Regions from separate parts of the Blastochloris viridis genome, predicted to be linked through region 1. Evidence: riboswitches for the same ligand, from Rfam matches in the RefSeq annotation. Region 1 holds a riboswitch; each other region holds the start of a gene.
The links. A riboswitch is a leader RNA that binds a small molecule or an ion and turns the genes downstream of it on or off. The one in region 1 is predicted to bind cobalamin.
Positions count from the first base shown of each region.

Region 2: linked by a shared signal. The riboswitch ahead of cbpA (modified peptide precursor CbpA) and the one ahead of BVIR_RS10300 (DUF4198 domain-containing protein) in region 1 are both predicted to bind cobalamin.
Region 3: linked by a shared signal. The riboswitch ahead of BVIR_RS06175 (TonB-dependent receptor plug domain-containing protein) and the one ahead of BVIR_RS10300 (DUF4198 domain-containing protein) in region 1 are both predicted to bind cobalamin.

Region 1 covers NZ_CP012946.1:2,340,446-2,350,908, reverse strand. Annotated here, with positions in the region: gene BVIR_RS10310 (Lrp/AsnC family transcriptional regulator) at 1-439, shown strand, start outside; gene cysE (serine O-acetyltransferase) at 795-1,652, shown strand; cobalamin riboswitch at 1,819-2,041, shown strand; cobalamin riboswitch at 2,604-2,817, shown strand; gene BVIR_RS10300 (DUF4198 domain-containing protein) at 2,955-3,749, shown strand; gene cbiM (cobalt transporter CbiM) at 3,868-4,482, shown strand; gene BVIR_RS10290 (hypothetical protein) at 4,493-5,125, shown strand; gene cbiQ (cobalt ECF transporter T component CbiQ) at 5,125-5,919, shown strand; gene BVIR_RS10280 (energy-coupling factor ABC transporter ATP-binding protein) at 5,903-6,607, shown strand; gene cobW (cobalamin biosynthesis protein CobW) at 6,616-7,650, shown strand; gene cobN (cobaltochelatase subunit CobN) at 7,650-10,463, shown strand, end outside.
Region 2 covers NZ_CP012946.1:451,451-461,913, reverse strand. Annotated here, with positions in the region: gene BVIR_RS02095 (glucosaminidase domain-containing protein) at 1-38, shown strand, start outside; gene BVIR_RS02090 (cold-shock protein) at 348-551, shown strand; gene BVIR_RS02085 (SemiSWEET transporter) at 773-1,033, opposite strand; gene BVIR_RS02080 (aminopeptidase P family protein) at 1,393-3,216, shown strand; gene BVIR_RS02075 (SDR family oxidoreductase) at 3,233-3,922, shown strand; gene panD (aspartate 1-decarboxylase) at 3,943-4,362, shown strand; gene BVIR_RS02065 (DUF3592 domain-containing protein) at 4,569-5,003, opposite strand; gene cbpB (peptide-modifying radical SAM enzyme CbpB) at 5,235-6,659, opposite strand; gene cbpA (modified peptide precursor CbpA) at 6,656-6,802, opposite strand; cobalamin riboswitch at 6,915-7,048, opposite strand; gene BVIR_RS02055 (cold-shock protein) at 7,304-7,513, opposite strand; gene rpsU (30S ribosomal protein S21) at 7,871-8,227, shown strand; gene purU (formyltetrahydrofolate deformylase) at 8,530-9,432, shown strand; gene BVIR_RS02040 (helix-turn-helix transcriptional regulator) at 9,521-10,243, shown strand; gene ligA (NAD-dependent DNA ligase LigA) at 10,427-10,463, opposite strand, start outside.
Region 3 covers NZ_CP012946.1:1,387,446-1,397,908, forward strand. Annotated here, with positions in the region: gene BVIR_RS06140 (MaoC family dehydratase) at 1-227, opposite strand, end outside; gene BVIR_RS06145 (hypothetical protein) at 372-1,367, shown strand; gene BVIR_RS06150 (DUF2336 domain-containing protein) at 1,471-2,613, shown strand; gene BVIR_RS06155 (Hpt domain-containing protein) at 2,670-3,263, opposite strand; gene BVIR_RS06160 (response regulator) at 3,275-3,820, opposite strand; gene BVIR_RS06165 (NAD kinase) at 3,982-4,764, opposite strand; gene cutA (divalent-cation tolerance protein CutA) at 4,913-5,233, shown strand; gene BVIR_RS06175 (TonB-dependent receptor plug domain-containing protein) at 5,433-7,466, opposite strand; cobalamin riboswitch at 7,632-7,840, opposite strand; gene BVIR_RS06180 (DUF4112 domain-containing protein) at 7,925-8,350, opposite strand; gene BVIR_RS06185 (MBL fold metallo-hydrolase) at 8,531-9,538, opposite strand; gene BVIR_RS06190 (DUF1045 domain-containing protein) at 9,620-10,318, opposite strand; gene BVIR_RS06195 (DapH/DapD/GlmU-related protein) at 10,315-10,463, opposite strand, start outside.

The DNA of each region.
Region 1 (10,463 bases):
CTACGGCAACTCGCACAAGCTGTTCGCCGCCGGCCTCAGCCGCTTCGGCGTTGTCGCGCTGGGCTCTTTCTTCGCAGGCACGGTGCCGACGGCGTTGATCGCGGTGCTGGTGTCGCCGGAGAAGATCGGCCTCGGCCTCACCGTGTTCGTGTCGATCGAGAGCGGCGACCACTCCAAGGAATGGCTGGAGACCTTTGCCAGTGCCATCGTCGCGATCCCGGAGGTGATGGACGTCTACCGCATGGCCGGCGACGTCGATTACATGCTGCGGGTGGTGGTGGCGGACATGGCGGCCTATGACGAGTTCTACAAGCGCCTGATCAGCGTCGTGCCGCTGAAGAACGTCACCTCGCGGTTTGCGATGGAGCGCATCAAGGCCACCACCGCATTGCCGGTGCCGCCGGCGACGAAGAACCCACGCGACAGGAGCGCTCCCTGACATTTCGAAGCCATGCCTCGGCAGCGCTGCGGAGAGCGCGCTCGGCAGTGCCGGCGCGGCGAGGCGCCGCAGCGATCGTGGCGTCTGACGGCCGGAGAATTTCGTATCTGTGACTGCGACGTCCGGTAGAACGGAAACCTAAGCAGGCGCAGCAAAATGGCATGGCGTTTTCTTGACGAAACCAGTGCGCTGCGGCTCGATGGTGCAGTATTGCGGCCCGATCAGGTTCGCAACCGGAGTCTGCTTGCCGAACATCCCCGTTTCGAGCGAGGATTTTCGACAACGTCGTTTCCGGGAATTTGATGCGATTTTCCGCAAAGCGTGTGTACGAACTCGTTGCCGTGGGAGCGGTGTGATGCAAATGACGCCGAGACCGTTCGTCGCGACGGTGCGATCCTTGCCGACGGGCGACGATGTGCTGTGGCCCGCGGTACGGGAGGAAGCCGAAGCGGTGCTGCGTGCCTCGCCGGAGCTTGGCGGGCTGGTCGTTCCGACGGTCTTTCACGCCACCTCGGTCGAGGATGCGGCGGCGCGGCGGGTGTCGGGGCGGCTCGCCGGACCGTCCTTGCCCGATCGGCTGCTCTATGACGCCTTCAGCGAGGCGTTTGCTGCCGATCCGGCGATCGGTCAGGCGGTGCGCGCCGACCTCAGGGCCGTTTTGGATCGCGACCCGGCGACGACGCGGGCGATCGAGCCGCTGCTCTATTTCAAGGGCTTTCACGCCATCCAGACCCACCGTCTGGCGCATTGGCTGTGGCGTAGCGGCCGGCGCGACTTTGCGCTTTATCTGCAGAGCCGGTCGTCCGAGGTGTTCCAGACCGACATCCACCCGGCGGTGCCGATGGGCGAGGGCATCTTTCTCGACCACGCCACTGGCCTTGTGGTCGGCGCCACCGCGGTGATCGAGGATCACGTTTCGATTCTGCAGGGCGTCACGCTCGGCGGTACCGGTAAGCAGACCGGCGACCGCCACCCCAAGATCCGACGCGGCGTCTTGATCGGAGCCGGCGCCAAAATCCTCGGCAATATCGAGATCGGCCGCTGCGCCCGCGTCGCCGCCGGCTCGGTGGTGCTGCGCCCGGTGCCGGCCAACACCACGGTGGCGGGCGTGCCGGCGCGGCCGGTGGGGCCGGCTGGGTGTCCCGATCCGGCGTCGGCCATGGACCAGACCCTCGACCGCGACGCCTACGACGCCTTCGATTACGTGATTTAGAGCACCTTCCGCAAAGGCGAGCCGATTTTTCGGTCGATAATCTCGGCAGCGTAGGAGCTTACGGCTCCCACTCGGCTTTGCCGGATTGGCGGATGCCCGAGCCGGGCGCCGACATGGTAGTGCCCGTTCCGGCTGCAGGATGGTTGACTTGGGCTCGCGGCGGGGGGCACATTCCCGGCGTCGTGGTTCTGCGAGCCTGATGGCCCGGAGCTAAGAGGGAATCCGGCGCGCCGAATCTCCGGAAGGAATCGGCAAATCCGGGGCTGCCCCCGCAACTGTGAGCGGCGAGCCGACGTCCACGTCGAGTCACTGGGGTAACGAACCCTGGGAAGACCGGACGAAGGCTGAGACCCGCGAGCCAGGAGACCTGCCGCGACATCATATCGTCCCTGGGCGGGGTGTCCCGGTGGTGCGCTTGCGAGTCCCGCGCGTTCCGCCGGTGGTTTCTCCTGCATGCGCCCGCTCGGCCCAGTCCTGAATTCGAGGGGTTGCGCCGAAAATGACAGCTCGCGTTGCCCGATATCGGCTGGCCGGGAACGAATCGCGCCCAGCGCGCGGTGCTCCCGGTGAAGCGTGCGCATCGGCGCGGGTTCCGCGTGGCGGGCTTTCCGCCGATGGCGGCGGCGACAGCCGGCGCTGGTGCCCGAACCGGCCGTTCGGGCCGGCACGGCTCAGATCCCAACGCAGGAACTCAAGCGCTCCGTGGACGGGGCCGGGCACGGCCATTCGCGGCGCAGCGTGCGGCCGGCGGCCTGCGATCCGGCGGCCGCCGTAAAACGAGCGAAGGTTACGCGGCTGTTTTTTTGCTGTTTCCGTTCGGTACGTCCGTATTCAGGGCCGGCGGCACGTTGATCTGCGCCGCTGGGGTGTTGTTTTATTTTAATGTAGTTTGCCGGCGCGCTGAAAGGCGCGCTGAAAATTGTGGCGGCGCTGTCGACATCCTCGAGTTTATTGGCTACGTTGAGATGTGGTTCCCGCTCCGGCGACTCCGGACGGGATGAAAAGGGAACGCGGTGCGTCGCGCTTGCGCGGCAAATCCGAGGCTGCCCCCGCAACTGTAAGCGGTGAAGATCGCCGAGAACGACCACTGGCCCGGACGGGCTGGGAAGGTTCGGCGACCTGATGACCCGTGAGCCAGGAGACCTGCCACACCCGCTCATACGCGAGCGGACTGTCGTCGGACGCCGGGGTGAGCGTCGTGCAGCACCACGGGCGCTGATCGTCCGTGTGCGCCGCTGATCTCCCAAGCGTCTCCTTTCGGTGCAAGGGCCGCGACGCGGCCCGCGTTGGGGGACTTTTATCGTGAAGGTTTTGAAAGCCGCATTGGCGGCGACTGCGCTGGCGACATGCGCCGCGACTCCCGCCAAGGCCCATTTTCAGCTCGTCTATACGCCGGAGGTCAATCTCGAGAAGGCCGGCGAGATTCCGCTGCTGCTGGCATTCTGGCATCCGTTCGCCAACGGTCACGCCATGGACATGGGCAAGCCGCTGGAGTTCTTCGTCATCCACAAGGGTGAGAAGACGGACCTTCTTGCCAAGCTCTCCCCGATCAGCTTTCGCGGCGCCGAAAATGCTGCGGCTGGCTTCGAGGCCAAGGTGCCGGTGCGGCGGCTCGGCGACTACATCTTCGTGCTGGTGCCGGCGCCCTACCTGGAAAAGAGCGAAGGCAAGTTCATCCAGCAGATCACCAAATCGTTCGTGAACCAGGGCGGTGTGCCGGGCGGTTGGAACGAGCCGGTCGGACTCGCCACCGAAATCGTGCCGCTCAACAAGCCGACCAATATCCTCGCCGGCTCCACGTTTTCCGGCGTGGTGTTGTCAGAGGGCAAGCCGGTCGCCGGCGCGGAAATCGAGATCGAATACCTCGCGGCCGAGCCCGACATCGCCGCCCGCAAACCGGGCAAGGCGAAGGCATCGCCGCCCCCCGGCGGCGCGGTGGTCGCCATTACCGACGCCAACGGCGTGTTCACCTTCGGCCTCCCGAAGGCCGGCTTCTGGGGCTTCGCCGCGCTCGGCAGCGGCTCGGCCAAGCAGCACGACGGCAAGCCGCTGTCGCAAGACGCGGTGCTGTGGGTGCGTGCCTACGACGTGAAATGAGGCGGAGCGGGATGGCGCGGTCGGCCCCTGCCATCCCGCACGACTTAAAACGCTGACACGGTTTTCGCGCCGCCACGGGTGGGCGAGGCTCGATATTACGGCCTGAGAGGGTGGTCACATGCATATCGTCGATGGCGCATTGTCGATGCCCGTCGTGGCAGCCGGCACCGCGCTCGCAGTGGTCGGAGTAGGGATCGGTTTGCGGCAGATGCCGACCGACAAGATTCCGGCTGCCGGGGTGCTCAGCGCGACGTTCTTCGTCGCCTCGCTCGTCCACGTTCCGATCGGGCCATCGAGCGTCCACCTCATCCTCAACGGCCTTGCCGGGCTGGTGCTGGGCTGGGCGGCCTTTCCGGCTTTGTTCGTCGGGCTGTTGCTGCAGGCGGTGTTCTTCGGCTTCGGCGGTCTGACCGTGCTCGGCGTCAACACCCTCAACATCGCGCTGCCGGCGGTGCTGGTGTTCTACCTTTGCCGGCCGGGCATTGTCGCCGGCTCGCCGGCCGTGGCGGCGATCTGGGGCGCGGTCGGTGGCGCGCTGGCGATCGCGTTCACCACGCTCGCCGTCGGCATCGCGCTCGCCGCCTCTGGCGACGAGTTCATCCCGGCCGCCAAGCTCGTGTTCTTTGCGCACCTTCCGGTGATGGCCATCGAGGCGTTGCTGACCGGCGCGGCGGTGCTGCTGGCGCGGCGGGTCAAGCCGGAACTGTTCTCATCCCCGGCGACCGTCCGATAGGATCGCGATCATGCACAACATTGCAGCAACCCTCGTTCTGGCGCTGTCGCTGGCGCTCAGCAGCCACGCGCCGGCGCTGGCGCACAAGGTGGTGGCCGGCGTCTATGCCAGCGGCGAGCGCATCGAAGGCGAGATCGGCTTCTCCGATGGCGAGCCAGCCAGGAATGTGCTGGTCGAGGTGTTCGGCGAGGACGGCGCCAAGCTCGGCGAGGTTCGCACCAAGCAGGACGGCACGTTCGTGTTCGAGCCGCAGGCTGCGGTCACTCACATCTTCCGCGCCGACCTCGGCGCCGGCCATGTCGCCGAGATCCGGCTTGAGAAGGCCGAGTTGCCGGCGTCGCTGGCGAAGGGCGGAAGTCGCATATCCGAACCGACAGGCTCGCCGGCGGCTGTCGAAGCTCAGAATGCTGCGATCTCGAGCGCGGTCACGCCGGCGACGGCCGATGCTGCGGCGTTGAGCGAAGTCGAGCGCAGCGAGCTTGCCGAGTTGATCCGTAACGAAATCCGTCCGCTGCGGCGCGAACTCATCGCCTACAAGGAAAAGAACGATCTCCAGACCATTCTCGGCGGCATCGGCTACATCGTCGGGCTGTTCGGGCTATGGTTCTTCGTTGCGGCCCGCCGCCGCCCACGAGCGCCGTGATGGGGCGCGTCGTGAGGTCCGCCGCCACCGTGGGCTTGCTCGATCCTGCGATCGGCCATGGGCCGATCGCGCGTCGTGATGCGCGGCTGCGCATTGTCGCGGTGGCGGCGTTCGCCATCGTGGTTGTGGTGCTGGCGCGTCTTGACGTGCTGGCGCTCGCTCTGGCCGGCGCGGTCGTGGCGATGCTGCTGGCGCGGTTGCCGGTCGGTCGCACCCTTCGCCGTGTGGTGGCGATGGATAGCTTCATCGTGGTGATGATCGCGATGCTGCCGTTTACCGTGCCCGGCACGCCGGCGTTCGAGCTGGTCGGCTTTGCCGCATCATGGGAGGGTCTGGGCCGGGCTGCCACCATCGCGCTCAAGGCCAATGCCGTGGTGATGATGGCGATGGCGCTGTTGTCGACGTTGGAGCCGACCGTGCTGGCGCGTGCGCTGCGTGGCCTCAACATGCCGGAACGGCTGGTGCACCTGCTGTTGTTCACCGTGCGCTATGTCGATGTGCTCGATCAGGAGTACCAAAGGCTGCGCACCGCCATGCGCGCGCGCGGCTTTCGGCCGACCAATTCGCGGCACACCTATGTCAGCTTCGGCTATCTGATCGGCATGATGCTGGTGCGGGCGCTGGAGCGCTCCGAGCGGATCTTGAATGCCATGCGCTGCCGCGGCTTTTCCGGCCGGCTGTCGCTCGAAACGGGCGGGAATTTGACGGCGGGCGACGTTGCGTTCGCGGCCGTGTTTTCCGGTCTGACACTCGGTCTCATCGTGCTGGAGGCTTGCGGTGGCGTTGTTGCTTGAGGCGCGGAACCTCTCGTTCGCCTATCCCGGCCAGCCGGAGGTGCTGAGCGGCGCCGATCTTGCGCTCGCCACCGGTGAGCGTTTGTGCCTGGAAGGCGCCAATGGCGCCGGCAAGAGCACGCTGCTGCAGATCCTGGTCGGCCTCCTGCTGCCGCAGGTCGGAACCGTGGTCGCGTTCGGGCGCGAGCGCCGTGCCGAACGCGATTTCCACGAGGTTCGCTGCCGCGCCGGGCTGGTGTTTCAGGACCCCGACGACCAGTTGTTCTGTCCCACCGTGGCCGAGGACGTCGCCTTCGGTCCGCTGAACACTGGCCACAGCCGGGGTGAGGCCGCCGCCATCGTCGCGCGTGTCCTCGACGAGTTGCGGCTGTCACACCTTCGCGACCGTGTCACCCATAAGCTGTCCGGCGGCGAGAAGCGGCTGGTCACGCTTGCGGCAGTGCTCGCGATGGAGCCACAGGTGCTGCTGCTCGACGAGCCGACCAACGCCCTCGACGAGCCGACCCGCGAGCGCCTGATTGGCATCCTCCATGGGCTGCCGCAGGCCATGATCATCGTTTCCCATGACCCGCTGTTTCGCCGCAGCGTGGCAACCCGCAGCGTCCGCCTGATAGAGGGGCGCGTCCAGGCCGTCGATGACGGCCAAAGAGATATCGCGCACGGTCCGCGTATCGCCCGGCAAAGCTAGGAGCCCCCATGTCGATCGAGAAGATCCCCGTCACCATCATCACCGGCTTTCTCGGATCCGGAAAGACCAGCCTGATCCGCCATCTCATCACAGCGCCTCACGGGCGGCGGCTCGCCATCCTGGTCAACGAGTTCGGCGACGTAGGCGTCGACGGCGAGATCCTGAAGGGCTGCTCGGACGCCAACTGCCCCGAGGATGCCATCGTCGAGCTGACCAATGGCTGCCTGTGCTGCACGGTCGCCGACGAATTCGTGCCGACCATTTCGGCGCTGCTGGCGCGCCCGGAGCCGCCGCAGCACATCCTGATCGAAACCTCCGGCCTCGCGCTGCCCAAGCCGCTGCTCAAGGCGTTCGACTGGCCGGATTTGCGCACCCGCATCACCGTTGACGGCGTCATCGCCGTCACTGATGCGGAGGCGGTCGCCGACGGCCGATTTGCCCCCGATCTCAAGGCGGTCGAGGCGCAACGCCGGGCCGATGCCAGCGTCGACCACGACACCCCGCTCGGGGAGGTGTTCGAGGACCAGGTCGCCTGTGCGGACCTCGTCATCCTCAACAAGGTCGACCTCGTCGAGAGCAAGGCGCTGGCCAGGGCCCACCACATCATTCAGGCGGAGAGCCCGCGCCGCATCCCGGTGATCGAGGCAACCGAAGGCCGGGTCGACCCGCGCATCGTTCTCGGCATCAACGCTGCGGCGGAACAGGACCTCGACGCCCGCCCGAGCCACCACGAGCACCACGACGCCCACGACCACGACGATTTCGAGACCATCGACGTGACGCTGCCCGCGCATTCGAGCGTCGAGGCCGTCGTCGCCAAGGTCGAGGCCGTTGCCCGCGACCACGGCGTGCTGCGCGCGAAGGGCTATGTGGCGGTGGCGGGAAAGCCGATGCGGCTGCTGGTGCAAGGCGTCGGCACGCGGGTGCGGGCGCAGTTCGACCGCGCCTGGGCGCCGCACGAGGCTCGCGCCTCGCGCCTCGTCGTGATCGGCGAGAAGGGCTTCGACCACGCTGCGGTGACAAGGGTGCTGCAGGAGGCCTGATGCACATCCTGCTGCGCGAGACGCACGGGCTGGAAGAGGCGGCGGTTGCCGAGGACTTGAGGCAATCGCCGGCCGATCTTGTCGTGCTGTCGTTCGCCGACAGTGACCTCTGCGCCTTTGCCGCCGGCTGGCAGGCCGGCCGTGCGCGAGCTATTTCCGCAAAAGTGGATACCGGTTTTGCGAGAGAAAATGCGATAGAACAGACGCGTGGAGCATCCGACCCGCCCGATCAGGTGGGCGGATGCTCCACGCTGCCCTCGCTGAGGCTCGCCAATCTTGCTCGCCTCGCGCATCCGCTGTCGGTTGATCTCTATGTTGAGAACACGCTTGTTCACGCCCGCGCAATCCTGATCCGCCTGCTCGGCGGGCTCGATTACTGGCGCTATGGCGTCGAGCAGGTGCGGGCAGTGGCGGACGCCCGCGGCATCAAGCTCGCGATCGTGCCAGGCGACGGCCGCGCCGATCCTCGGCTGGACGACGCCTCCAACCTGCCCGTCGCGGTGCTGCGGCGGCTTCAGGCGCTGTGCGACATCGGCGGCGCGCGGGCGGCGGAGGCCGCACTCGCCGAACTGTCACGCGCCGCGGGCTTTTCCGCTGCGCCACTGCCGGCGGTGGCGGCGCTGCCGGCCCATGGCTATTTCCCCGGCGATCCTGATGCGCGTCCCGTCAAGCCGCCGGTGCCCGGCGAGGCGCCCCGCGCGCTTGTGGTGTTCTACCGCGCCTTCGTCCTTGCCGACGACCTTGAACCGGTCGATCGGCTGATGACGGAGTTCGCTGCGCGCGGCGTCCGGCCGGTCGGGGTGTTCGTCGACAGCCTCAAGGCGGCGGCCACCGACCGCTGGCTGCGTCGGGAGCTTCAGCACATCCGGCCGGAGGTGATCGTCAACGCCACCGCATTCTCGGCACGTGACGCCGATGGCTCGCCGTTCGAGGCGGTCGATGCCATTGTGCTGCAGGTGGCATTGGCGGGGTCCTCGCGCGCCGCCTGGGAGGGGTCGGAGCGTGGCCTGTCGCCGCCCGATCTCGCCATTCATGTTGTGCTGCCGGAAATCGACGGCCGGGTGTTCGCGGGCGTGGTCTCGTTCAAAGAGCCGCAGCCGCTCGATCCCGAGCTCGGCTTCGCCCGCGTCCGCCACGCCGCTCATGCCGAGCGGGTCACGGCGGTTGTCGCGCGTGCGCTTGCAGTCATCCGGCTGCGGCGCAAACTCGCCGCCGAGCGTGCGCTGGCGCTGGTGCTGTCGGCCTATCCGGGGCGGGACGATCAGATCGCCCACGCGGTCGGCCTCGACGCACCGGAAAGCGCCGTCGAGATTCTGCGGCTGCTGGCGGAGACAGGCTATCGGATTGGCGACCTGCCGCCCGACCACGGCACGCTGATCGACCGGCTCACCGCCGCGACGATGCACTGGCCGCTGGCCGAGTATCGCGCCGCGCTCGATTGCATCGATCCGGCGTTGGCGGCCGAGCTGGCTTCGCAATGGGGGCCGCCGGAGTCTGACCCCATTGTTGAGAATGGTGTCTTCCGGTTTCGCGCCACGCGGTGCGGCAACGCGATTGTCGCCGTGCAGCCCGATCGCGGCGCGCGGGCCGACCGCGCGGCCGAGTATCACGATCCGCGCCGATCGCCGCGTCATTCGTTCGTCGCGTTCTATCTGTGGCTTCGCCACATCGCCGCCATCGACGCGCTGGTCCACATCGGCGCCCACGGCACGCTGGAATGGCTGCCGGGCAAATCGGTGGCGCTGTCGGGGGGGTGTTGGCCGGACGTGCTGGTTGGCCCAACGCCGGTGATCTATCCGTTCATCGTCAACGATCCCGGCGAGGCCGCCACCGCCAAGCGTCGGCTCGGCGCGGTGACGATCGGCCACATGACGCCGCCGCAGCGGCGCGGCCCGCTGCCGCCGGGCCTCAGAACCGTCGAGCGCCTGCTTGACGAATACTCCAACGCCGACGGGCTCGACCCGCGGCGGCGCGAACGGCTGGCCGGTGACATCCTCAAGGCGGCGCAGGACACCGGGCTCGACCGCGATAGCGGCCTGAACGCCGATATGGCACCGCGCGAGGCGGTGGTGAAGCTCGACGCCTTCGTCTGCGACGTCAAGAATTCGCTGTTTCCCGACGGCCTTCACGTGTTCGGCCGCGTCCCGGCGCTGCCGGAGGACGACGACAGCTTCAACAGGCCGCTCGCGGCCATGCCGTTCGCGGCCTGTGCCGCAGGCGAGCGCACCGGGCTTCTCGCTGCGCTGGCGGGCAGGGCGGTGCCGCCCGGGCCGGCCGGCTCGCCGTGGCGCGGCCGGCATGACGTGTTGCCGACTGGCCGCAACCTCTTCACCAGCGACCCGCGCGCGGTGCCGAGCAGAGCCGCGGCGCTGCAGGGGGAGTGCCTCGCCACGGCGCTGCTGACGCGCCACCTGCAGGACCATGGCGAGCATCCCCGCAACGTTGTGGTCGATCTGTGGGGTTCAGCCACCATGCGCACCGCGGGCGAGGAATTTGCCATGGCGCTCAGCCTGATCGGGGTGGTGCCGGTTTGGGATTTTGCCTCCGACCGGGTGTCGGGCTTCGAGGTGCTGACGCTGGCCCAGATCGGGCGCCCGCGCGTCGACGTGACGTTGCGCATCTCCGGCCTGTTCCGCGACGTGTTTGCCAATCTGCCGGTGCTGTTCGAGCAGGCGGTGGCGGCGCTGGCGCGGCGCGAGGAACCGTCCTCCGAAAACCCGTTTCGGGATCGCGCCGGGCCGAGGGTGTTCGGCCCGGCGCCGGGCCGCTACGGTGTCGGGGTGGCGGAAACGCTCGAGGAACTGACGCCGGCC
Region 2 (10,463 bases), 1.8 Mb from region 1:
GCGTGCGGACCAGCCTGTTCCGCAAGCTGATGAACTGAGGCGGAAGCCTCGAGCGTGGCCTTATGGGGCCGGGCAGTGAGGCCTCGAAGCCGGCCGGGCGGCCCCGACCGCCGGCCGGATGACGGTAGCTGCGAACCGCATCAATCGGCGGGAGTTCAACAAGAGCCTTGTTTTCCTCGCAGGAATGAAGCACGATTTTGTTGCATACGGATTTTGGCCGTTCCGGCCTCGTCTTTCGCCGAACGGCCTTTGACGTCTCTCGGACCCCCAAAATCACCGGGTGTGGCGGCGAGCGTGGAGAACGACCACGCGCGGTGTCGAGACTTCACTCACTTCGGAGACCGACGATGCAAAAGGGCACCGTCAAGTGGTTCAACCCGACCAAAGGTTACGGGTTCATTCAGCCGGCCACCGGCGGAAAGGACGTGTTCGTCCACATCAGCGCGGTCGAGCGGGCCGGGCTGACGACCCTGAACGAGGGTCAGACTGTCACCTTTGATCTGGTGACCAACCGCGGCAAGACTGCGGCGGAGAACCTCCGCGTCGGCTGAGGCGTGCCTCTCCCTTTTAGAGCCCCGCCCTGGCGGGGCTTTTTGTTTTTGGCGGGCTTGAACGGACCGGCCTGACCAACGAAAAGGTCGGCAAACTCGGCATCGCCCGGTGCCGCCGACCGGCAAGCGGCCACGACAGCAGCCGAGCGGGCGGCAGAACGGGCTCCCTCAAAGCAGACGGACCGGACCCCTCCCGTCCCTCCGGATCCGCCCCGCCGCAGTCAGCCATAGCGCAGCTTCATCGCCACGATTGTCAGCGTCAGCGCCAGCGTGACGACATTGGCGGCGATCATCGGGGCGTTGCCGAGGAACAGGCCGTAGACCAGCCACAGCGCCACCCCGGCCGAAAAGAAGCCGTAGCTCGCCAGCGAGATCGCCTGCGTGTTGCGGGTACGGATCAGCCGGATCGCCTGCGGCAGCCAGCACAGCGTGGTGGCGGCGGCGGCGGCAAATCCGATGGCTTCGATGGCGGTGTCTGTCATGGCCCATGGATCATACGAAATGTGGCCGATCAGGCCGGAGCTTCGTTGTCCGGTTGCCGAAAAATCCCTTTCAGCTCAAGATTTTTCGGCGCGGTTGTTTCCGGATGATCGCTTCGTGATCCCGGAAACCGGATCACGGCATGTCGCATCCGCCTGCCGCGCCCCCCCGCGAACCGCGGGCGTTGCCGCTGCGCATGTGTCGGCAACCGCGACGCCAGAACCCTATCCGGTCAAGGTGACGCTATCGACGACGAAATGCGACGCCGGGAACTGTCGCCGGCGTCCCCTCGCCCGATCACGGCGGCGTGCAACTTCGGCCGATTGCACCAAAGCCCGCCTTGCCTCTACGTTGACGCACCATGTTTGAAGCCAGATTCCAATCCTTCAGTGCCATCCCCGACCCTGCATTGGGCGGTCCGCGCCTTGAGCTGCTGCGCGCCGAACTCGCCCGGCTCGGGCTTGACGGTTTCGTGGTGCCGCGCGCCGACGCCTACCAGAACGAATACGTCCCGCCCGCCGAGGAGCGGCTGCGGTGGCTGACCGGCTTTTCCGGCTCGGCCGGCACCGTGGTTGTGCTGCGGGAGCGCGCCGCGATCTTCGTCGACGGCCGCTACACCCTCCAGGTCGGCCTGGAGGTCGATACCGCGCGGTTCGAGCCCATCAATATCGTCGACCGCACGCCGGATGCCTGGATCGCCGCCAACCTCGCCGGCGGCAGGCTCGGCTATGATCCCTGGCTGCACACCCGCGAGCAGGCGCGCAAGCTCGCCGCCGCCGCCAAGGCCGCCGGCGGCAGCCTGGTCGCGGTCGAGCCGAACCCGATCGACCGGGTGTGGACCGACCGGCCGGCGTCGCCCTGCGCGCCGGTCGTGCTCCACCCGCTCGAATTTGCCGGCGAAGCCGCGAGCGCCAAGCTCGACCGCGTCCGCGCCGCCCTGGCCGAGGCCCGGGCCGACTGCCTGCTGGTGACCGACCCGCACGCCCTGGCCTGGGTGTTCAACATCCGCGGCGGCGACGTCGCCCACACCCCGCTGCCGCTGGGCTGGGCGATGATCCCGTGCGAGGGCGAGCTGCAGCTGTTCCTTGACCATCGCAAGCTCGCCGGCGACGTTCGCGCCGCGCTGGCGGAGGTGGCAAGCCTCGCCGAGCCGGCGGAGCTGGAGACCCAGCTTTCGATCCTGGCGGCCACCGGCGCCACCGTGCGGCTCGATCGCGACAGCGCCCCCGACCGGCTTGCCGGCGTGGTCGAGCGCGCCGGCGGCATCGCCGACGTCGGGGCCGACCCGATCGCCCGGCTGAAGGCGGTCAAGAACGCGGTCGAGATCGCCGGCAGCAAGGCCGCCCACCGCCGCGACGGCGCCGCCATCGTCCGCTTCCTGGCCTGGCTCGATCGCGAGGCGCCGGCCGGCCAACTCACCGAGGTCGCGGTGGCCGAGGCGCTGGAGAGCTTCCGGCGCGACAGCGGGCTCCTGCGCGACATCTCCTTCCCCACCATCGCCGGCGCCGGGCCGAACGCGGCGCTGCCGCACTACCGCGTCACCACCGCGACCAACCGTCGGGTCGAGCCCGGCATCCTGCTGGTCGATTCCGGCGGCCAATATCAGGACGGCACCACCGACATCACCCGCACCATCGCCATCGGTGCGCCGACCGCCGCCATGCGCCGCCACTTCACCTTGGTGCTGAAGGGCCACATCGCCATCGCCACCGCGGTGTTTCCGGCCGGCACCACCGGCGCCCAGCTCGACCCGTTCGCACGGCGGGCGCTGTGGGCGGCCGGGCTCGACTTCGACCACGGCACCGGCCACGGCGTCGGCAGCTACCTCTCGGTCCACGAGGGCCCGGCGCGCATCTCCCGCCTCGGCCACACCGCGCTCGAGCCGGGCATGATCCTCTCCAACGAGCCGGGCTATTACCGTGCCGGCGCCTACGGCATCCGCATCGAAAACCTGGAGCTGGTGCGCGAGGTGCCGACCCCCGCGGGCGGCGAGCGGCCGCTGCTCGGCTTCGAGGCGCTGACGCTGGCGCCGATCGACCGCCAGCTGGTCGAGCCCGCCCTGCTGACGCCGGAGGAAATCGCCTGGCTCGACGCCTACCACGGCCGCGTCGCCGCCGAGATCGGCCCGCTGGTCGATGCGCAGACCGCGGCCTGGCTTGCGGCCGCCACCCGCCCCATATGCTGAGCGTAAGGAGGCTCCCATGGCCAGTTATCTGATCACCGGCGCCAATCGCGGCATCGGCCTTGGCATCGTCGAGCAGCTGGTGCTGCGCGGCGAGCGCGTGTTCGTCTGCGCCCGCAACCCGGACGTCGACCCTCTCGCCGTGCTGGCCGGCAAACACCCCGGCCAGGTTACCCTTCACCGCCTGGATGTCACCGATCAGGCCTCCGTCGATGCGCTGGCCGATGCCATCGCCGGTCAGCCGCTCGACGTGCTGATCAACAATGCCGGCATCCACGGCCCCGAGCGCCAGGGCGCGCTCGACATGGACTTCGAAGGGTTCGCCCGGACGCTGGCGGTCAACACCCTGGCCCCGCTGCGGGTGTCGCAGGCGCTGGTGTCCAACCTTGAGGCCGGCATCAAGCCGCGCATCGTCATGATCTCGAGCATCATGGGGCAGTTGGCGCGGCCGATGCCGGGCGACGTCGCCTATTGCACCTCCAAGACCGCGCTGAACAAGGTGATGCAGGCGCTGGCGCTGGAGCTGAAGGACGCCGGCATCGCGGTGGCCGCGGTGCATCCGGGCTGGGTCAAGACCGACATGGGCGGGCCGCAGGCGCCGCTGGCGGTGGCCGAGTCGGCCCGCAACCTGATCGCCACCATCGACGCCTTGACCTTGGCGCAGACCGGCAGCTTCTTCAACTATGACGGCACGCCGCTGGCGTGGTAAGCGGCACGGCGAAAGATAGATTGAAGGGCGCCCCCATGCACCTGCGGATGTTCTGGTCGAAGATCCATCGCGCCACCATCACCCACGCCGACCTTCATTACGAGGGCAGCTGCACCATCGACGCCGACCTGATGGACGCCGCGCGCATGCTGCCGAACCAGGAACTGCACGTGTGGAACGTGACGCGCGGCACCCGCCTCGTCACCTACGCCATCGACGGGCCGCGCGGCTCCGGCGTCATCTGCATCAACGGCGCGGCGGCGCACGGCAACCAGCCGGGCGACCTCGTCATCCTCGCCACCTTCGCCGACATGACCGCCGAGGAGGCTCGCGGCCATTGCCCGACCGTGGTGCGGGTCGACGGGAAGAACGCCATCATCGACATCCGCGCCGAGATCGCCGGCCCCGCGGAGCCGGCGATGCCGCGGCTGATGAGCTGAGCGCAGCGCGCCGAGTCTGAAGCCGCGGCGCTGGGACGGATTGCAGCGGACGAGGTCATCGTCCCGGCCGGGCGCCGGATGCCCCGCATCCGGCGCTTGGCCGGGATCGTTTTCAGTATCGCGCCCCTTCCGCACCCGATCCCGGCTCTCGCTGCGCTCGGCCGGGATGACGAAGCTCGAAGACGCTTCAAAGCAGCAACGCCCCGTCACGCCTGACGGCACGCCCGCGTTGCGGCCACCTTTCGCCTGCGCCACGGCAGCACGATCAGGAGGCCTCCCACTGCGCCAACGATCAGGTTCTCGATCGCGTTCTCCCACCGCCAGCCCAGCGTGCTGATGCGCGGAAAATGCCGCAGGTAGCGCACCTTGAGCGGGCGGCCATCTTCGGAAAGGCGGGGCGAAAACGCATCGCCCACGCGCTGGGTGACGCCCTCGGCGGTGGTACCGTCCGGCAAGCGGAACTCATAGGCGATGGCGTAGGTGTAGCGGTTGGGCACCGCCTCGCCGCGCTCGCCGCCCTGGCGGCGGACGTGGGTGACGCGGCCCTCAGCCTCGGCGCCGAACATCGCCACCAGCGGCGTGCCGAGGCCCCAAACGAGCAGCAGGATGCCGAGAAGGCTGAGAACAACGCGGCCGATCATCCAGCAATTATCCGCCAAATGGACATCGGCCCTGCGATAGACCCGAACGCCGCGCTGGCAAAGCGACTCGGCTCAAAACACCGGGGCCTTCAATCCAATTCAGGCAGCCGTTCGATTTCGTCCATCCCGGACGGCGCGAAGCGCCGAGCCGGGACCGTTTTCAGTATCGTTTCCCTGCCGCACCCGATCCCGGCACGAAGCTGCGCTTCGGCCGGGATGATGCGGCGGACGTCAACAGCCCAGCCGAGCTGCGTCGAACACCGTCTCGGTGCCGTCGTCCCAGCCGTCCCACAGGAAGTCGGCGTGGCGGCCCTCGGCGATCAGCCGGAAGGCGTAGCGCGTCTGCTCCTCGTAGAACTCGCAATAGGCGCCGGTGCGATCCATGCCGCCGTTCATCTCGTGCGCCTCGGCCGGGCACGGCGAGCCGCAGAAATGGCGGATGGCACAGCCCCGGCACGGCGCGATGTCCTCGACCTTGCGGCCGGAGACCTTGGTGAAGGCCGGCTGCGCCAGCACCTCGTCGATGTCGTCGGCAAACAGGTTGCCGCCCTTGAACTCAGGCAGGCCGATGAACTCGCTGCACGGGAACAGATCGCCGTTCGGCACCAACGCGAAGAACGCCCGCCCGCCGCCGCACGGCGAGATGTCGCACATCAGCCGCCGCGCGGTCGGCGCCAGGATGCCGATCAGGATGTTGGCGAAGTTCGCCACCACCAGCTTGCGGCCGGTTTGGCGATAGAGCGCGTGGCTGCGCTCCAGCGCGGCGATGAACGCCTCGGCCAGCGGCGCATCGTCGGGCCGCACCGTGCGCGCGCCGGGCAGCGTGCAGCGGATGACGTTGAGCATGCATGCCGGCACCTCGCGGGCGTGCAGGAACTCGACCATGGCATCGAGCTGGTCCAGGTTCTGCGAACTCATGGTGCAGATGACGTTGAAGGCCGGATAGCCCTTCAGCCGTTCGATCGCCTCGACCACCTTGTTATAGACCCCGGCGCCGCTCCAGTTCGCGCGGGTGCGGTCGGCGATCGCCGCGACCGGGGCGTCGAGCGACAGGCCGATGCCGACGCCGCGGCTGGTAAGGAAGGCGATAGCCTTGTCGTCGAGCAACGTGGCGTTGGTCTGCACCCCGAAGCGGAAGCGGTCCTTGAAGGCGTCGATGCCCTGGAAGATGGCGTCCCGCGCGATCATCGGCTCGGCGCCGTGGAAGATGATCTGCGGTTTGCGCCCCTCCGGCATGTGGCGGCGGAAATAGCGCTCGAGCCGCGACAGTGCGTCGAGCAGGGTCGGCGCATCCATGTCGGTGCCGTCCCGCCGCATCTCGGCCGGGATGTAGCAATAGGTGCAGTTGAGGTTGCAGCGCTCGGTGGCGTTGACATAGACCGCCGAGGGCTTGAGCCCGAACCTGAGCGCCGCCATCTCGCGGCCGAAGGCGTCGGCGCTGGCGCGATAGCCTTCGAGCAGCGCGCCGCCGGCCAGGGTGTCGGCGAGCTGGTCCTTGGCGATCAGCGCCCAGAACGCGGTGTCGGGCGAGATCAGCGCGATATGGGTGGGGTGGCCGATGTCGTAGGGCTGAAGCTGAGGCCCCATGCCGCTGTTGACGAAACGGCCCCGCGAGGGGGCCGTCCCGAGCGCCGTCGGATCGAACGGCGCGTTCATTTCAAAGCCTCTTTGTCCATCAGCACGAAGTGCGACAGGCCGGTGCCCTCGCTGTCGCAACTCTTGCGGATGGCGATGACGGCGGGGCGCGGCGCCGGCTGAGCGGCGGCGGGGCGGGTGGTGGCAGTGGCGGTGTGGTCCATTCCTCGGGCTCCATGTTGGCGACCGGGCGTTCGGCAGCGGCCGCGCGCAAGCGCACGCGGGACTGCCGAAACCCTTTGCCATCGGATTTCGCCCGATCTGACGTTCCAGCAGGTCTTCTGGCTCTCGGATCGACCGCCGCCTCGCGCCTTCCCGACCGGGTGGTCCCCGTCAGTGGCTGGCTCTCGCCGTCGAAGCGGCGTCCCCGATTACAGCGGCGGGTCCGCCACGGATTTTCACCGTGTTCCGGGATGCTGGAACTATGCCGCCAGCTAACCCGGCCGGGCCGGCGCCGTCAATCGCCCGGTCGAAACGGCAACGGCCGCGCCCGGTAACCGGGCGCGGCCGTTGTGAGTCGACTGTGGAGTTTCTCCGCGCGCACTCAGCGCCGCCCTGGGTCAGGGCAGGCCTCCGCGGAAAATCCGTTACGCAAGTTCCCTTGCGTCAGATCCGTCGCGCAACAGCCGCGGCCCGACCCTCAAGGCATGCCGGGCCGCCGGCGATCACGCCGGCTGGATGTTGTTGACCGCGACCTTGCCGGTGCGACGGTCCTCGGCGGTGTCGAAGGTCACCTTCTGGCCCTCGGCGAGGCCGCGGATGCCGGCACGCTCGAGCGCAGTGGCGTGGACGAACACGTCCTTGCTGCCGTCGTCGGGACGGATGAAGCCATAGCCCTTTTGGTCGTTGTAGAATTTCACGGTGCCGGTAATCATGTGGTGTCTCCTCCGCCAGTCAGGTGCACGTGATCGCAGAACAGCGCGCGTTCCGCAACTCCAGGTTCGTCGATGTTTGGAAAGACTTGAGAACGTGCGCCCGGCTAAGCCTGGGCGGAACGGCCCGATCGTCCGGCCAAAGTTCGATACCGGCGGGGATATAGGCGCTGGCGGCCCGAGCCACAAGGGTTTCCTCGCAGAGGAACACCCTGGAGTAGGTAGAATGGCGAATTTTCGGCGGCAGGCCGCGTTTTCTCGCAGCGTTGCCCGCCGGACGTGATAAGCAACCGCATTTCCCAGGCTGCCGCCGTCGTACCCGGCTGGCCGCGCAGCACAACCCAAAGATCGGAACATCGTTTGCAGGTTTTCGTCCGCGACAACAATGTCGAACAAGCCCTCAAAGTCCTCAAGAAAAAGATGCAGCGGGAAGGCGTCTTCCGCGAGATGAAGCAGCGGCGGGCCTACGAGAAGCCCTCCGAGCGCAAGACCCGCGAAAAGGCCGAGGCCGTTCGTCGCATGCGCAAGGCCGCTCGCAAGCAGGCCCAGCGCGAAGGTCTGCTGCCGGCGCCCAAGCGCCCGGCGCGTGACGCTCGTGGCGGTCGGCCGGGCTTCGGAGCACGTCCGGGCTTTGGCGCCCCGCCGCGTCCGCGTCCCGTCACCGCAGCGCCCGGCTCGCCCGAGGCCATCGGTGACACCACGGGCACGCTGACCTGACCCCGGTCTCCGCCCTGCCAAAAAACGGCACGCAGGCCCCCGGCGTTTCGCCGCAAATACCGCCGGCGCGACATCATGGTCTCGGTCATGATGCGTATGCCGGGCGAAATCCGGGTGCCAGCGGCCGCGGAGAGTGCTAATCCGTGGCCGCGGGCATTGCCGCGCCGAGGTCGGCCCCAGGCGCGTTCTGCTCGTCGATGATACGCGACTCCATCCCTCGACGCGGCAGAGCCCGACCCCCGGGGTTCCGTTGCATCGATCCCGCCCGCTAACCCGGCGGCTTCGAGTACGGACACGCGATTATGCAGTTACCGCTCCCGCAGTCCCAGATCGTGCAGGCTTCTTCCGAGCCGGCGCAACCGCAGTTCACGCTGACGATCTCCTGTCCCGACCGCATCGGCGTGGTGGCGGAGGTCAGCGGATTTCTGACCCATCACGAGTGCTTCATCACCTCGTCGTCGCACTTCGGTGACATCGAGACCGGCCAGTTCTTCATGCGCACGGCGTTCCTGCTGCCGCCGGGGCTGTCGTTCGCCGATCTGACCCCGAAGTTCGCGCCGATCGCCAGCAAGTTCTCGATGAAGTGGGGCTTTCACGACGAGCGCCGCAAGGACCGCGTGCTGCTGCTGGTCTCCAAGCAGGGCCACTGCCTCAACAATATGCTGTATCTCTACCTCAGCGGCAGCCTGCGGATCGAGATTCCGGCGATCATCTCCAACCACCGCGACCTTGAGCAGATGAGCGGCTGGCACCGCATTCCGTTCTACCATCTGCCGGTGACCAACGAGACCCGCGCCCAGCAAGAGGACAAGATCATCAAGCTGGTCGACGACCTCAAGATCGACCTGATCGTGCTCGCCCGCTACATGCAGATCCTGTCGCCCAAGCTGTGCGAAGCGCTGGCGTGGCGCGCCATCAACATCCACCACTCGTTTCTACCGAGCTTCAAGGGCGCCATGCCCTACCATCAGGCCCACACCCGCGGCGTGAAGCTGATCGGCGCCACTGCCCACTACGTCACCAAGGACCTCGACGAGGGCCCGATCATCGAGCAGGACGTCGAGCGGGTCGACCACACCCTGACGGTGGACGAGCTGATCACCATCGGCCGCGACATCGAGACCCGGGTGCTGTCGCGCGCGGTGCGCTGGCACACCCAGCACCGCGTGCTGCCCAACGGGACCAAGACCGTGGTGTTCCGCTGACGGCGGGACGCCGGCGGCGCCTCGTGGGCGACGCCCGCGTTTCGCCGAAAGGTTGCAAAACGCCGCCAATCAAATATCATCCGTAATTATGCAGGCGTGCGGCGTCGTTGCCGAGAAGGTTGCCGCCATCCTCGCCGCCCCACAAGCGGGCAGCGAGGGTGGGAGGCTGTTGTCGGCCCACCTCGCGGCGCTGCACCGGATGGCGCCGTTCGAGCGCTATTCGATGGCCGGCCTGCCGCAGCCCGGACGGGGCATCGGCACCGGCACGGTGCTCGCCAGCACCTGGCCCGAGGGGCTGCTGCACGACTATCTCGGCGCTCGCTGGTTCGAGACCGACCCCACCGTGCTGGTGATGCGGCGGTCGCCCGGCTTGTTTTCCGACACCGTGCTGGCGGATGCGACGCCCGACCTCATCGCCGCCCGCCGGCTGCAAACCGTGAAGGAAGGCGCCGGGCGTCATTTCGTCGGCGTGCCGATCCGCCATTTCGGCCGGCCGGTCGGCGCCGTGGTGATCTACCGCCACGAGGCGTTCTCGCCGACGGAATCGGCGGTGATCGAGCTGGTCGCCCCGGCGCTGCACGCCGCCGCCGCCGGGCTGCCGACCGCGAGCGAGCCGGGTCCGCTGACCCCGCGCGAGCGCGAGTGCCTGGCGTGGTGCTCGGAAGGCTTCACCTCCCGCCAGATCGGCGACCGGCTGTTGATCAGCGAATTCACCGCGATCGCCCACCTCAACGCCGCGATGCGCAAGCTGGGCGCCGGCTCGCGCACCCAGGCGGTGGCCGAGGCCATCCGCCACGGCCACATCGCCTGATACGCGTCCTGAGGTTCGGCCTGCCCGGCCCATGCTTCGAGACGGCTGCTTCGCAGCCTCCTCAGCATGAGGCCGAGAATGGTCGCTCATCAGGGCCACTGATGTAACCCGACATCATCCTTGGCGACGCGGTGTTCGGCCGCTCCATTGGATGAGCCGGGCTCACCAAACAGCTGACGGAAATCAGCGCGTCTCGCCGATCAGCTCGAACCACTCGTCC
Region 3 (10,463 bases), 950 kb from region 1:
CCGATCATCAGCCCGAGCGTGAACAACGAGTTGACCAGCGGCTGGCCCCACTCGGTCTCGCGCTCGCAAAAATGGCGGTCGATGTGCAACGGCTGCGGGTTCAGCGTCATGTTGGAGAACAGCACGTTGTCCATTTCGGTCAGCGTGCGGGTGAGGCGGTGGCGAAAGGTGGCGCCGACCGCGAAGTCCTCCAGCCACAACCCGCCACGCCAGTGCCGTCCGTCCATCGCGTTCCTCCCGTGATCGTTGCCGCCGTTCGGCGACGGCCAAGTTAACCCGCTGTTTACCATAATCGCCGCACCAATGAGCGGTGATCGCGCCAGATCGGCGGTTGGCGTGCGCGCCGATCGCTCACCGCTGGGTCGCTCCCGATGTTCTTCCTGTTCTCTTCACCGAATGCGCCGACGACAACCGCTGCGCCCCTGCTGCCGGAACCGCCGGCGTCTGCGCCGCGCACCGGCGAGACCTCGGTTCAGGATGCGCTGACGCTTGCCAGCCGCACCACCGGCGTCAGCTTCGAATATCTCGTCAAGACGGCGCGGCGCGAATCCGACCTCGATCCCAGGCTGCGCTCGAAGACCTCCACCGCCACCGGCCTGTTCCAGTTTCTCGACGACACCTGGCTGGAGACGCTGAAGGCCGACGGCGCCCGCTACGGCTACGGCCAATATGCCGGCGCCATCGTTCGCACGCCCTCCGGCAATCTCGACATCGCCGATCCGGCGCTCAAGCAGCAGGTGATGGCGCTGCGCGAGGACCCGCTGGCCAATGCAGTGATGGGCGGCGCCTTCACCAACCGCAACGCCGCCGATCTGCGCACGGTGCTGGGGCGCCAGCCGACCGACGGCGAACTCTACGTTGCCCACTTCTTCGGCTCGGCCGGGGCCCGAAAGTTCCTCGATCTCGTCGGCACCAGCCCGGCCGCGCCGGCGGACACGGTGTTTCCCGAGGCGGCCGGTGCCAACCGGCCGATCTTCTACGACAAGAGCGGGCGGCCGCGTTCGGCGGCCGAGGTCTACGCCGTGCTGGTCAAGCAGCACGGCACCGAGACCACCACTCAGGCGACCGCAAGCGCGCCGCAGCCCACCATGCCCCAGCCCACCATGCCCCAGCCGCAAGCCCTGCCGCAGCCGGCCGCGCTGGCGCTCGCGGCGGAGCAGGCCGAGCCGCTGCTGCCTTTCGCGTTCTACGGTTTGTTCCAGACCGAGCGCAGCAGCCCGGTCGCCGCCGACGTGCGCTCGATGTGGCTGCCGCAGACGGCGCGGGCGGCCTACGCCGCGGGTCCGGGCAAGACCACCGGCACGGCGGGCACGCCGCTGGAACTCGGCACGTTCGCCCGCACGCCGGATGCGGCTGCCGGCCGCTGACCCGGCAAAAAATTCCTATTGAATTGCAAATATTTACGGTGAACGCTTTGTTAAGCGCCGCTGCCTAGCATGGCGGCGGTGAGTGTGTTGCTGGTGTAAAAACATGATCGTCCGCCGGTTCCTGCAATGGGTTCGTACCGCCTCGCCGGGGGATCGCGCAGAAGCAACCGCCGCGCTGGCTCGCGCCTATCTCTATTCCGACCTGTCCGAGCATGACCGCAAGGCCGCCCAGGCCGCGCTCACCTTGATGCTGGACGACAGCGCGCCGCTGGTGCGGCGGACGCTGGCAGAAGCGCTCAGCCGCAGCGCCGAGGCCCCCCACGACATCATCCTGGCGCTGGCGCACGATGCTCCGGACATCGCCGTCGTGGTGGTCGAGCGCTCGCCGGTGCTGCTGGAGATCGAGCTGATCGAGATCGTGCGCGCCGGCCGGCCTGGCCTGCGCGCCGCCGTGGCTGTGCGGCCGTGGGTGCCGGAGGCGGTGTCGGCGGTGATTGCCGAGGTTGCCGACGCCGAGGTCTGCCGCATGCTGATCGAGAACGAGGGCGCCGACCTCGCCGAGGCGACGCTGGAGCGGCTGATCGAGCGTCTCGGCCATGTCGGCGCGATCCGGGAAGCGCTGCTGGCGCGTCAGGACCTGACACCGCCGCTGCGCCAGGCGCTGGCGGCGAAGCTGGCCGGCTTGCTGGCCGCGTTCGTGTCGGAGCGGGCTTGGCTTAATCCGGAGGTGGCAGCGCGGGTGACGCGCGAGGCATGTGAACGCACCACGGTGGCGATCGCCCGGCGCGTCGATGGCGGCACCGCGCTGGAACTGGTGCAGCATCTGCGCGACACCGGCCAGCTCACCGCGGGACTGCTGCTGCGCGCGCTGCTCGCCGGCAACCGCACGCTGTTCGAGGCGGCGCTGGCCAACCTATCGGGCTTCAGGCTGGAGCGGGTGGCGGCGATCCTCGACGACCGCAGCTTCGCAACCTTTGCGCCGCTGTTTCTCAAGGCCGGGCTGCCGGCCTCGGCCGAGCCGCTGTTCCGCGCGGCGATGACGGCGCTGCACGAGGTCGGGTTTGCCCACGGCCCGCTGGCCGCGGTGCAACTGCGCCGGCGTATGGTTGAGCGGGTGCTGACACTCTATCGCGGCCACGATCCGCGCGAACTCGACGGCTATTTCGCGCTGCTGCGGCGCTACGCGGCGGAGGCCGCGCGCGAGGAAGCGCGGGCGTTCACTGAGGACCTCGCCGAGGTGGCGTAGCGCGGCATTCGGTCAGGCGAGCGCTGCGGTTCGGGCGCGGTGCGCCGCGGGCGCGGTCAGCGCAATGATGGATCGGGTACGATCGAGGGCGAGGTGTTGTCGGCCAGCCAGTCGGCGTCGTCTTTGTGCTGCTCCCGCAGGAACGCCTCCGCCATCGAGCGCAGATGCTCGGCCACCTCGCGGGCGGTGGTATCGCCGCCGCCGCGCATGTTCTCGCGCACTACCGCGCGGATGGCGGCGACGTGGCGGTCGATCAGTTCCAGCGGCAGTGCCGCCGGTTTCGGGGTGTGGAAGATCAGCCGGCACAGGCTGTCGGCGATCTCGGCAGCGAGCGGGAAGCCGAAGGTGGCAGCCTCGCCCTTGATGTCGTGGGCGGCGCGGAACATCACCTGCGTCGAGCCCTTGGACAGTCCGCCGGACGACAGCGCCTTGCGCGAGGCTTCCAGCCGGTCGCACTCGATCGCCATCCAGCCGTCGAACTCCGATGACAATTCGTTCAGCGCCGCCTCGGCGCGCTCGATCGCCTCGAAGTCGAGCCCGTTCTCGTCCGCAGACACCTTGCGAGCGAACGACTTGAGGTTCTTCTTCGGCACGATCACGTCGTGATCGTGGAACGGGGTCACGCTGGCGTCGGGCTTGGCGTTGGTCATGGTCTTCGATCTCAGGTCGGCGAGCGCAGCTTGTCGAGCAGCGGCTGGGCCTTGATGACTTCGGCCTTGCCGCCCTTGCGGCGTTCCGGGCCGACATAGTTCGGGTTGACGTTCCGCCGACGATCAGGACCGAAGAATGTCTTGGTTTTGATGAACGGGCGCGGATTGATCACCACATTGAGGATTCGTTGGTAAAGGGCCTGTGCCGAAATCGGCTTGCACAGGAACTCCGTGACCCCCGAATCGCGCGCCTCGATGACGCGGCGCTTTTCGCTGTGGCCGGTCAACATGATGATCGGCACGTAGGGATTGGCGTTCGCGCCCGGCTGGCGAATCATCGACGTCAGTTCGAGACCGTCGAAGATCGGCATCGCCCAATCGGTGATGACGATGTCGGGCGTGTAGGAGGTGAACGCCTCAAGGCCAGCGGCGCCGTCCTCGGCCTCATAGACCTCGCGGGCGCCGTAACCGTGCAGGAGGGTGCGGACGATGCGCCGCATGTGCGCATTGTCGTCGATCACCAGAAAGCGGAGTCGATTGAAATCAATGTGGAACATGCGTCGGCCGTTGTCCGGACTTTGATCCAGGCTAACAACCGACCGTTAAGGATCCGTGGAGACGGAAGCGTTCCGCTGGGAAAACGCGCTTGCGGGAAAAACCGGTGGCCGACTGGGTTGCGCCGGGGTGGGTGGAAGATCAAGTTCAGCAGCCGCGGGTATCAGGTGCCGAACTGCTCGCGCAGGATGCGCTCATCAAGGCTGTGGCCGGGGTCGAACAGCATTGTCAAAGAGATCGACGGGTCCATGCGCGCCGATACCTCCCGGACGTTGCGGACCTCGATGTGGTCGGCGGCCGCGCTCACCGGGCGCTTGTCGGCCTCCAGCACCTCGATGCGGACCTCGGCGCGGTCGGGTAGGATGGCGCCGCGCCAGCGCCGCGGCCGGAACGCCGACAGCGGCGTCAGCGCCAGCAGCGGCGAGTCGAGCGGCAGGATCGGCCCGTGGGCCGAGAGGTTATAGGCGGTCGAGCCGGCAGGGGTGGCGACCAGGATACCGTCGCAGATCAGTTCGGCGAGGCGCTCGCGGCCGTCGACCAGGATGCGCAACTTGGCCGCCTGGTAGGACTGGCGCAGCAGCGACACCTCGTTGATGGCATTGGCGATGTGGATGGCGCCGTCGCCGTCGCGCGCGGTCATCACCAGCGGGTGGATGATGGTCGGCTCGGCTGCTGCGAGGCGGCCGACGATGCCGTCCTCGATGAAGTCGTTCATCAGGAAGCCGACCGAACCACAATTCATGCCGTAGATCGGGGTTCCCTTGTGCATGACGTGGTGGAGGGTCTGCAGCATGAGCCCGTCGCCGCCCAGCGCCACCACGACGTCGGCGTCGTTGGGGTCGCAGCGGCCATAGCGCGCCTCGAAACGGGCGAGCGCCGCCTGAGCGTCCGGAGCCGGGCTCCCGACGAAGGCGACCTTGTCAAAACGGCGAGGGGATTCGTGCATTGCGGCGGCTAGCCAGCATTTTCAGACTGCGCCAACATAGGGTGCGCCTGGAATTCCTGCAAAGACTCGGCTGTTGCGACCTGCATAAACCACCGTGCCGCGGCCGTCCCCCCCTCCGATCGCAGCATCCAGCGCTGGAGACAAAGCTATGGAACAGGCGGCGCTCGTTTATACGACGTGGCCCTCGGTCGTGGAGGCGGAGGCTGCAGGCTTGGCGTTGATCGAGGCGACGCTGGCGGCCTGCGTCAACATCCTGCCCGGCATGCGCTCGATCTATCGCTGGGAGGGCGTGGTCGAACGCGCCCAGGAGACGGTGATGATCGTCAAGACCAACACGACGCGATCCGACGCCGTGGTGGCGGCGGTGAGGGCGCGCCACCCCTACAAGACCCCAGCCATCGTGGTGGTGCCGGTGACCGGTGGCGAGCCGGCCTATCTCGCCTGGATCATCACCGAAACAGCCGAGTGACGGCGGCGACCGCCGGCGCGGGGCGAGGGGCTTTTCGCCGGCGGGCAGCGGTGAAGACGCCTCTCTGCGATCGTTGTGGGTCCCGGTCGACCGTCCGTTGAGCGGCTGGCCGGCTCGATCGGGTCGGCGGAGCCCGAAAAGCGCAGCTGGCAGTCCTGCGTTCCTGCCGCCGCGCCGGGCGGCGGCAGGACTGCAGCGGTCAGTAACGGGCGGCGATCGCCTTCGGCTCGGCCTCGCCGCCGAGCTTGACCTTGAGGCCGGCATAGACCACCGCGCCGGGCGACAGGTACGAGTAGACCTCCTCGTATGTCTCGTCGAACATGTTGTCAGCGCGCAGGTAGATCGTGGTCTGCGGCGTCAGGTCATACGATATCAACGCGTTGACCAGGGTGTAGGACCCGAGTTCGACCCGCTCGGTGTTGAGGCCATAGTATGTGTCCATCATCGAGCCGTTGAACACCACCGCTACAGTTGCGCGCCCGCGGCCATCGGCGAACTTCACCGTGGCGCGGCCGGAGGCGGCGTGCATCGGAATGCGGGTGGCGCCGAGCACGGTCTGCTGGGCGGTGTCGTAGGCATCGGCGTCGGTGTAGGTGTAGGTGCCCTCCAGCGACAACCACGGCAGGGGCTCGGCCTTGAGCGCGACTTCGACGCCCTGGCGCTCGGTTCTCATCGGCGAATTGACCGCGCTTTTGAGGCCGCTGCCGAGGGTGACGGTGCGGATCTCGTCGGTGAGGTCCATCCAGAAATAGGTGACGTCGAAGAACAGCTTGCCGTCGATCAGGGTCTGTTCGACGCCGGTATCCCAGCCGGTCGACTGCTCGGGCTTGAGGTCAGGATTGCCGACGAAGGTGCCGGGAATGCTGCCGAACTGCTGCAGGAAGGTCGGCTTGGTGACGCCGGTGCCGACCGAGGAATGCAGCCGGGTGCCGGTGGAAAACGTCTGCGAGGCCGTCACGCGCCAAGTATCGGCATCCTCGAACACTTCGAAGTCGTCGTGGCGCACCGCCGTCGAGAGCGCGAGCCCGGTCGGCAGATCGAGCAGATACTCAGCGAACAGGCCGGTCTGCGACCGCGACAGGCCGGCGGTCCAGGTCGGATCGACATAGGGGCCCGATTGACGATAGTCCTCGTCCTGGTAATCGGCGCCGATGGCGAGGGTATTCTGGGCGCCGGCCAGCCAAGGTGTTTCGAACTTCAGTGCGCCCTTGGTGTCGAGCGTGGTGCGCTGGCCGTTGTAGAAATAGTTGCCCCACTCCGGCGAGCGCGAATCCAGATTGTGCTCGAAGGACTTGATGCCGAAGGTCTGGGTCCAGCGGCCATCCCACAGCTTCAGCGTGCCGACCGCGCTCGCCGACAAATTGTCGTAGGCCGAGGTGTCGGCCTTGTCGACCACGCGGCCATAGGTCGCCGGATTGGCCGGAATGGGCGTCCAGTCCGGCAGGTAGCCGATGGTGGCATAGTCGCTATTGTCGGTCTTGGTCGCACGGTCCATCCAGTGGACCGAGCCTTCGAGATTGAAATACTCGTTGAAGTCGACACCGGCCTTGCCGGACACCACGGTGGCGTGGCTGCCGTCGGTTTCCGAGCCCCAGCGCGAGACGTTGAAGCCGCGCGTCGATTCGTTCGACACCGTCAGCGCGCCGTAGACCGGGCCGACCGCGCCGCGTGCCGAGGCGGCCGCGCCACCCGAATTGCGGGTGCCGATCTCGGCGCGCGTGGTGAGTTCCGGCTTGGCCAGGCCGCGGCCGCTCTTGGTGATCACCGAAATCACGCCGGCCTGGGCGTCGGCGCCCCACACGCCGGACTGCGGGCCGCGCAGCACCTCGATGCGCTCGATGTCGTCGACCAGGAAGCCGGCGAAGTCGAAGCTGTTGTTGTCGACGCCGTTCACCTTCACGCCGTCGATCATCACCATGAGGTGGGTCGGCTTCATGCCGCGCATGCGCACCTCGGTGAGGCCGCCGCGCGGGCCGGTGGTGCCGACGGCGACGCCGGCGACCTGCCGCAGCGCGTCGGGCACCGTGGTGATGCCGTTGGCACGCAGTTCGTCGCCTCGAATCACCGTCACCGCCGACCCGACCTTGGAGGCTTCCACCGGCACTTGGCTGGCGGTGACCACGAGTTCGGGCAGATCGTTGTCAGATTGCGCCAGCGCCGGCAGTGCGACGAGCGGGATCAACGAGGTCGTAAGCAGAAAGCTATGCAAAGCCGAGCGGGCGGACGCCGCCATGACGCATCTCCGGGAGCCAGAAGATCGACAGGAATCGCGGCGGCCCAGGCTTTCGCCCAGCGCTGGCATCGTTCAAAGCTCAAGGCGTGGCGCATGGCCGACCCTCCGCGACAGTTCCACTGTCACCGAGCGGAGAGACCGCCCCGGCCGCGCGCCCCGCACGCCGGAAGGTGACTCGCACAGGTCGGTCTCCTGGCTCGCGGGTCATCGCCTGCCGCCGCCTTCCCAGAGCTGGACCTCCAGTGGCGTATCGACGGTTGGCTCACCGCTCACAGTTGCGGGGGCAGCCTCGGATTCGTCCAGCCGCTCCGCGGCCGTCCTCACCGTGTTCCCTGGGCCGGATGCACCGGCCCACCTGCACAGGGCCAATTCGCAGTTTCGTTAAGGTGTTGTCAAGGCTTGGCCACGGTTCTGCCACCGTTATGCCCGGCCGCGGCCATGGCGGGCCGGCGCGGCGGCTACAGCCGGGTGGCGGTGCCGTCGATGGTGCGCCGGCGGGCCTTGCGCTCCAGGTGGCGCTGCAGCAGCGCCATGTTGCGCTTGTTGGCGCGGAACAGCACATCGGCCGCGTCGCCAAGTACGGGCACTGCGCCGAGCGCGAAATCCAGCATCACGTTGCCGGCCATGCGGGCGACCAGATGGTTCGGCGCGCCAAGCTGACGGGCCTCGTAGACCAGATAGGAGCCGAGCGCCGCCGAGATGGCGTCGCCGATGCCGGGAACGAGGCCGATCATGGCGTCCAGCCCGAGCCGAACCTTGGTGCCGGGCACCTCGAACGCGCTGTCGAGCAATTGTGCCAGCACCGACAGCCGCTGCAGCGCAGCCCGCTCATAGGGATCGGCGGGGTCGAAGGTGTCGGTCCAATGCAGGTGGGTCGTGCTCATGGCGTCCAGATGGGATGCCGATGACGGGACGCAAGCCGGCCTGGCGGCAGATCAGCGATGCCGCCCGGCACCATGTTTCCGCATGGGAAGTTTCCGCTAGGTCTTGGCGCGATCCACCGAAACAGCTTCGGCCAAATCGGTGTCCGGAAACGGCGAAACGCCCCGGCCTTGATGGCGGGATCACACCTGTGCCGACCACTGCACCGGCACGAAGCGGTAGCCGGAGCCCTCGCGCAGGATGTGGCCGTTGGCCGGGAACGGGAAATGGAACCCGGCGACGCGCACCCGCTCGGCCGCGGCACGGTCGAGCAGCTTGCGGCGCGTCATTCGCGCAGTGTCCCAATCCATGTCGAACACCGCCGCCCATCCGGGATGGCGCACGAACAGCGCCGGATGGTTGGCGGTGTCGGACAGCACCAGCAGTTCCTCGCGCCCGGAGGACAGCAGGAAAGCGGTGTGGCCGGGGGTATGGCCGGGGGCGTCGATGGCGGAGATGCCACCGGCAATCTCCTGGCCCCACTCGAACCGCCTTACCCGCTCGCCGATGTCGCCGAACACGCGGCGGGCATTGCGGAAATTGCCCTCCAGCGGCTTGGGGGCGCGGCTCATCATGCCGTCGTCCATCCAGTAGGCCCACTCGGGCTGCGGCACCAGCACCTCGGCCTTGGCAAAGGCGAGCGCGCCGTCCCCGGTCTTGAGGCCGTTGATGTGATCGCCGTGGAAATGGCTGATCACCACGGTCTGGATCGAATCCGGCGCGACGCCGGCTGCCGCCAGATTGGCGGCGAGCTGGCCGCTGGTGGGGCCCAACCGGCCGCCGGTGCCAGTGTCGATCAGGATGCGCTGGCTGCCGGTGTCGACCAGCAGCGCGGTGAAGGTGAGCGGGACGGCGTCGGTCGGCAGGAAAGCCTCGGCCAGCGCCCGCGTCACCTCGTCCAGCGCGGCGTTGGGTACGAACGAGGCGTCGAGCGGACGAAGGGAGAAGCCATCGTGCAGCGCGGTGACGGTGAGGCTGCCCACCTTGTAGCGGTAGAAGCCGGGTGCCTGCGATAGCGGCTCCGGCGTGACGAGGGTGGTTCCCTCGCGTGCGGCTCCAGCCTGGCCTTGTGCCTTGGTCGCGGCGAGACTGCCGGCGGCAGCGAGGGTGAGCGATCCAGTCAGCGCGGCGCGGCGATCGATCTTCGTCATCGCATCCAACCTCATGATCCCGGCGATCGAACCGGACCAAACGCCGCTGCCGCGTTTCAGGTTCCAACCGCCGGCGGCGGGTCACGCGTTCCGCAACGGCCACGACGACAGGATGCGGAATCGTGCGTCGGGGGCGGATTGTACGAATAGCGCAAGGGTGGAGATCTCGACCGGCCCCTCGCCGCAGGCGGCACCGTGGGCGCTCGCGAGAGCGAGGCACGCTGCCTCGGCGGCTTTGGGCGCCAGGCGGCCGGTCAGCGTCATGTGGAAGCGGAACTCCTCGAACACGAACGGATAGCCCCAGCGGTCGAGATAGCCGAGTTGGCGTGGCGACAGCCGCTCCGGCGCGCGCCGGGCGCGATCCTCCGGCGTCAGCGCGGCGCGGAAGCGGTCGAACGTGCGCACGCAGTCGCCGGCGAGGGCGCCGAGCGCTTCGCTCGGCTCGGCCGGTGTCAGCGCCACGAAGCCGGCGATGACGCGCGTCTCAAGGCGCACCTCGGGAATGGCGCGCGGCGCGGCGGCGAAGGTCGCCGCCGCCTCGAGCAGGTCGTCGATGCTCGTGCCTTCAGCCAGCGCGAACGGCGCCTTCAGCGTGGCATGGAAGCCGTAGCGGCGCGGCTCGGCGGTCGCCTCGGCCCAGCCCGCGGCGAGTGCGGAGGTCGGCGGTTGCGGCGGAAAAGCCGCAGCGGCTTCGGCGTCCCAGCCGATGGTGGTGCAGCCGAACGACCACAAGGCGCGGTCGTGGAGCGGGGCGAAATAAAGCGCGTAACGTGTGGTCATTCGGCCGGGATGTAAGCAGCGGCTTCGTATTTGTCGAGGAACGCTTCGGCGCTCAGTGCGCGGAAATCGGGCAGGGCGGCGTGGAGGCGGGCGTGATCCCACTCCCACCATCCGAGCGCCACCAGTCGCTCGGCGAGGGTCTCGG